2 linked regions of the Desulfofalx alkaliphila DSM 12257 genome follow. The protein of the gene in region 1 interacts with the protein of each later gene in a pairwise test. Links are inferred from orthologs where the notes say so. Each region holds a gene or a part of one and is shown on either strand. Other genes may lie near its edges. The genes, in order: brnQ and pheS.

The links.
Region 2: the proteins of brnQ (region 1) and pheS interact in binary tests that used the Escherichia coli proteins (3 or more experiments, as listed by UniProt). The link is inferred for Desulfofalx alkaliphila DSM 12257 from one-to-one orthologs.

What each region holds. Positions count from the first base shown.
Region 1 is NZ_JONT01000001.1:306,766-309,892, reverse strand. Bases 120-2,915 are described here. They hold brnQ (branched-chain amino acid transport system II carrier protein), read left to right. Parts: upstream 120-755; coding sequence 756-2,075; downstream 2,076-2,915. Other genes in these bases: BR02_RS14645 (cell wall hydrolase), read right to left, coding at 2,855-2,915; BR02_RS0101565 (hypothetical protein), read left to right, coding at 2,220-2,759; BR02_RS0101575 (lactate utilization protein), read right to left, coding at 120-493. In the rest of the region: more of BR02_RS0101575, read right to left, coding at 1-119; more of BR02_RS14645, read right to left, coding at 2,916-3,127. UniProt on the Escherichia coli protein: Liv-II branched chain amino acid transport system, which transports leucine, valine and isoleucine. Also acts as a low-affinity threonine transporter.
Region 2 is NZ_JONT01000013.1:5,275-8,493, forward strand. The notes cover bases 236-3,123. They hold pheS (phenylalanine--tRNA ligase subunit alpha), read left to right. Parts: upstream 236-1,112; coding sequence 1,113-2,135; downstream 2,136-3,123. Other genes in these bases: BR02_RS0108260 (metal ABC transporter substrate-binding protein), read left to right, coding at 236-716; BR02_RS15080 (YqzL family protein), read left to right, coding at 825-917; pheT (phenylalanine--tRNA ligase subunit beta), read left to right, coding at 2,161-3,123. Also shown: more of BR02_RS0108260, read left to right, coding at 1-235; more of pheT, read left to right, coding at 3,124-3,219.

The sequences.
Region 1 (3,127 bases):
CGAGCCGCTTATTGTTTTGCGGCGACGCTATAAGTTGAATCCTTTCAAAGGCTGCATGTACATTTTTGCAAATTTTGTTTACGCCCACCACCACAATTACCTTTTTAGGACCAAAGGTCATGGCAGCTACCCTATTGCCTGCACCGTCTATATTTACCAGGTAGCCATCCAGGGTCAGTGCATTACTGCTGCTTAAGAACACATCGCTTAATAACTGCTGCCGTCTTATTTCCAATTTTTGCTCTGCACTTAAACCGGGTAGGTTGTGATTTAACAGCTGGGCACCTTTAGCCTCAGCCAGTTTAGGTATCTTTAATTCTACCAGGGTCACTGAACCGCCAATTCCTACCTTGTCTCCCGGCTTAATTTTATCCAACACAAATTCCACCGCTTGCTCTTTATTAGAAAAATAAACAGCGTCAAATAAGTTCTTCTTTAGTTTTTCCACAACAACCTTTCCTAACTTGTCCCTGTGCCATTGCGCAATATTCAACTGAAATCCTCCCTCTTCTATTGATAGTATTAATATAAAAAACTGTTATTGGCAGCTATACTTTAATGATATTATTCAGCGGCCGCTTACTTTTTTCCTGCCAAAGCACCGCACTAATAGTATTATGTCATTTTCCAGTTGACACTTGACAGCGTTAATGATAAATTACTACTTGTTGCAAATTGAAAATAGGGGTCCCATCGTCCTTTTTGGCGATTTTTTTATTATTTCTTTAAACATTACTTAGATAGGAGTATAGGAAATGCAATTAACAAAAAAAGAAGTTTTGGTTACCGGTCTGGCTTTACTGGCGATGTTTTTAGGAGCCGGAAACTTGATTTTTCCACCCATGCTGGGTTTACAGGCCGGTGAAATGATGTGGTGGGCAGTGCTGGGCTTTGTGGCCACCGGCGTAGGTTTGCCTTTGCTGGGGGTAACCGCAGTGGCTAAGGCAGGGGGCGACCTGCAATACCTTGCTAACCGGGTGCATCCGCTTTTTAGTAAGGTAATAACCACAGTGGTGGTCTTGTCTATCGGACCCCTTCTGGCTATTCCCCGTACAGCAGCCACCACCTTTGAGGTTGGGATAGCTCCTTTTTTACAGCTCAACACACCGGGTGAAGCAAAATTAGCTTTAGCAATTTCAACCTTTATTTTCTTTGGTATCACCTTATTATATGTTCTTCGTCCCACTAAAATTGTTGACAACGTCGGAAAGTTTCTCATGCCTGCCCTATTGCTTTTTTTGGGAGTAATTATTTATAAGGGTATGGTATCCCCCATGGGCACTGTGGGCGTCAGCCAATATACATCCCCCTTTGCCCAAGGCTTCTTGGAAGGATACAACACCATGGACGCCCTGGCTTCGGTGATTTTTGGCCTGGTAATTGTAAATGCCATTAAAGCCAAGGGCATAACCAATAACAATGAAATAGCCCGGGTTACCATTTGGGCAGGTGTCATTGCTGCCGCCGGCTTGGCCGCTGTTTATGTGGGCCTGGCTTATGTGGGGGCCACCTCAGGCTCCAACTTTACCGGCGACAACCCGGGGCAGCTGCTTGCTTATCTCACTAAAAGTTTATTGGGCTCCACCGGCCAAATGGTTGTGGCCATAACAATAGCACTGGCCTGCTTAACCACTGCCATCGGCCTGGTATCCAGCTGCGGACGCTTTTTTAACAGGTTGACAAATGAAAAGATCAGTTACAATACCGTTTGTATAATCGCCGTGCTGGTAAGTTTACTGCTTTCCAACATGGGACTTGCTAAAATACTTGAAGTATCTGTTCCCCTGCTTGTTACCGTCCACCCAATTGTTATTGTACTGGTATTGCTTTCGCTGGCACACAACTTATTTGGCGGTAAAAAGCCGGTGTATGTGGCAGCCGTGGGCGGCACCACAGTGTTGGTATTAACCAATTTACTGCTGGATGTGGCAAACAACCTAGGCATTAAACTGACAATGCTTAGCAGTGCCCTTTCTTACCTGCCCATGCGGGAACAGGGACTGGAATGGGTGATTCCGGCCATAGTAATGGCTGTGGTTGGTTTAATGATTAAAGAAAAACATAAGGCGGCCTAAGGGCCGGTTATTAAGATAGGCGGATTAAACTCCGCCTTTTTTTTCTGTCAGCACAAGACAGCAATGGACATAAATTTGGTAGGTTTTAAGAAATAGGTGGAAATGCTATAATAGGTATTGTCAAACTATCAGGGAGGTTTTTGCATGGAACAAGGCTATGTAGTTAAGATAGGTATAGGCAGCTCTGAAATAGAGGGGCAGCAGTATGCAGTGTTAATGCTTGATCATATAGATTTTGATAATCTATTGCGAACGGCCACAATAATGGAGTTTATGAAACCAAACCTTACTCCGCTAAAGCCCGAACATCCTCTATACTTTGGGGCACCCACCGAAGTATTGGGCATGGACCAAGACTTGGAGGTAGCCATTAAAAAAGTAAAAAAAATGATTACTATTAAAATTTCAAGCCGTTCTATTTTAGATGACTTAATTAAAAACATATCCCAAGAGCAATTGGAAAAGGCTAAGAAAAATTTGCCCTCGGTGTTTTTTGATTTTAACCGGCATAAAAAATACCTCGATCAAAAGGCAGATATGATTTACAGCGGCGTATACAAAGACTCGTACCGCAATTTCATAAAGAGCTATCAGGAAAAAGGCTTTTATATTATCATCCTGGGTAATAACGGCACACCAATGCCAGGGGTGCAGTTGGTAAAAGAAGATTTAAAACTGGAATAGATATAATATTTGTGGGGCAGCCTTGAAGCTGCCCCCTGCTGTTAACTTGTTATGTACATATTAAAAAACAAAACCCCCATTGGGGGTTAGTGGATTTAATAATAAAAATCGTGACCGCCGACGGTCATCATATATTTTCTGTTTTTAGGTATCCAGAAGTTTTCTGCCTTTTTGGGATTTAAGAAATATAGTGCCGAGCCCACCGGACGTTCCCCGTTCAATGCTGCCTCTGCCGCCCTGATGCTTTCACTGTTAGGTGTATTGTAAATGCGACCGTCCAGCACCGGCGAAAACTGGGTGTAGCCTTCTTGCACATCAAATATTACCCCGTAAATGGTGTTGGGAAACCTGGGATTGTTTACCCTATT
Region 2 (3,219 bases), on another replicon or contig:
CCCCCTCTGCCCTTGCTAACTTAAAAAATGCAGATATTTTTATCTATAACGGTCTTGGCATGGAGGCCTGGCTAGACAAGTTATTGGGGAATTATCCTAACATCTTGGCAGTTGATGCCAGTGAAGGCATTGAACTGATCTCCAACTCACACCATGATGATGACCACCAGCACAGCCATGGCAAAGATGAGCCGGTCTATGATCCCCACATCTGGTTAGATCCGTTAAATGCCAAAGAGCAGGTAAAAACCATATTAAGGGTCTTGATAGAAAGGGACCCGGAGAACAAAGAGTATTACACCGCCAATGCCCAAAACTACCTTAATCAGCTTGATGACCTACATAAAGATTACCAAGAGGCGTTAGCAAATACCACACTGAAAAAGTTCGTGGTTTCACATGCTGCATTTGAATATTTGGCCCGACGCTATGGTTTAGAGCAAATTGCCATTAGGGGAGTTTTTGCTGATAGCGAACCGGGGCCGGCAACTATGAAAGAAATAGTGAACATTACTAAGGACAGCGGGCTTAAGTATATTTTCCATGAGACCATGATAAGTCCTAAGGTAAGTGAAGTAATAGCCCAGGAGGCCGGTGTTGACACCCTTTGCCTCAATCCTATCGCTTCGGTAACTGAAGATGAAATGAATGCAGGTGCCAGTTACATTGGCAAAATGAGAGAAAATTTAAGCAACTTATCAAAAGCGCTGGATTAATTGTTAAAAAAGGCACATATTATCCGGAAACTTTCTTGTATTGCATGGTGCTCTATGATATAATCAAATGCGTAAAGATTCAAAAAACTGAGGAAAGGTTGTGTTTAAATGATATTTAACGCCGAGTTTTTTTGGAGGCTGTTTGAAGCAACCGGATCCGTCAGAGCTTACATGCTATATAAAAGAATGATTGTTCATTAAGTTTTTGTTAATGTAATAGGTGGTGCCGTTTTTTCCGCCCTTGTTTTTATACATAGTATAAGCAGCAATATAAGGTAGGTACCGCGGGTTATAAATTCCGTCCCTAAATGGCGGAATTTTTTGTTTTCTGCGGTGATATGGTGTAAAATGGTTTAGTGTGGAAGTATTGTAGAATTCTCGTTTGGAGGTATTTTTATGGAAGAGAAATTAAGGAACATTGCTGCCGAGGCAAAAAGGTCTTTAGAAGAGGCAGCTACAATTGCAGAACTGAACAATTTACGGGTTAAATATTTAGGCAAAAAAGGGGAATTGACTACAGTGCTGCGGGGTATGGGCTCCCTATCGGCTGAGGAAAGACCCAAGATAGGGGCACTGGCCAACAAAATTCGTGCAGAACTGGAGTCTTTAATTAACGAACGCAATAAGCGGCTTAAGGAAGAGGAAAAAGGCCGCCGCCTGGCTTTAGAGACCATTGACGTTACGCTGCCGGGAACACCCTTTCCCATGGGTAACAAGCACCCCCTGACAAAGGTGCAGGAGGAGATTGAAAACATTTTCTTAGGAATGGGATTTGACATTGCCGAAGGGCCGGAAATAGAGTTAGATTACTATAATTTTGAAGCCTTAAACTTACCTAAAGATCACCCTGCCAGAGATATGCAGGACACCTTCTTTATTAACTCTGAGGTGCTGCTTCGCACCCACACCTCACCGGTGCAGGTGCGTACCATGGAAAAAACCACGCCCCATGTTCCGGTGAAGGTGATTTGTCCGGGCAGAGTGTATCGGCGGGACGACGATGCCACACACTCACCGATGTTTACCCAGGTGGAGGGTTTGGCCATTGACAAGCGCATCACCTTCAGTGACTTAAAGGGTATCTTGAGTTTGTTTGCCCGCCAGATGTTTGGTCCAAATACCAAAACAAGATTTCGCCCCAGTTACTTTCCCTTCACTGAGCCCAGTGCAGAGGTGGATATATCCTGCGTCATGTGTAAGGGTAAGGGCTGCCGTGTGTGCAGCCATACAGGATGGTTAGAGATACTGGGTTCCGGTATGGTTCACCCAAAGGTGCTGGAGATGTCCGGTTATAATCCCGAAGAGGTAACAGGTTATGCCTTTGGCATGGGCATTGAGCGCATAGCTATGCTTAAGTACGGCATTGATGATCTTAGACTCTTTTACGATAATGACTTACGCTTTTTAGCGCAGTTTTAATTAAACTGTCAGGAGGTATAAAAACATGCAGGTTTCATATAAATGGTTGCAAGAATATGTAGACCTTAACATTTCCCCCCGAGAACTGGCTGACCGCTTAACAATGGCAGGGGTTGCGGTGGAAAATGTTAATTACCTTGGCGAGGGCATTAGCAATGTTGTCACCGGCCAAATTGTAAAAATTGATCCTCACCCCAACGCGGACAAGCTAATTATTTGCCAGGTTACCACCGACGGTGAAAACCGCATTCAAATTGTCACCGGGGCCACAAATGTCAGTGAAGGTGATAAAGTACCGGTGGCCAAAGAAGGGGCCAAACTACCGGGTGGTATAGTGATTAAAAAGTCTAAATTGCGGGGTGAAGAGTCCAGGGGAATGCTTTGTTCCGGACAGGAATTAGCCATTGACAGCAAGCTGATGCCCCCTGAGCAGCAAAGCGGTATTATGCTGTTGCCGGAGGACGCTCCGTTAAATGTGGATATAGTTGAATACTTAGGTTTGGATGACCACATCCTTGAACTGGATCTTACACCTAACCGGGGCGATTGCCTATCAATGATAGGTGTGGCCAGGGAAGTGGCAGCCCTATTGGGTGTAGAAGTGCGTATGCCCCAGTGCAATCCCACAGAGGGTGAGGCAGATGTATCTGGCTTAGCGAAAATAGATATTGAGGATGCGGACCTGTGCCGCCGTTATGTTGCCAGGGTGGTGCAGAATGTTAAAATCGGCCCCTCTCCCCAGTGGATGCAGCAGCGCCTGCGCGCCGCCGGAGTCAGGCCCATAAATAACATCGTTGACGTTACAAACTATGTAATGATGGAATTGGGCCAACCCCTACACGCCTTTGATTACGATAAACTGGCTGACCGTCATATCATAGTGCGCCGGGCCAAGGCAGATGAAAAGATTGTTTCCCTGGACGGATTTGAGCGCAAACTAAATGAAAACATGTTAGCCATCTGCGACCCCAAGGGGCCTGTGGCCGTAGCCGGTGTAATGGGCGGTTTGGACAGTGAAGTGACTGATAACACAACCAATGTTTTAATTGAGTCTGCATACTTTAACCCGGTCAGTGTGCGCCGG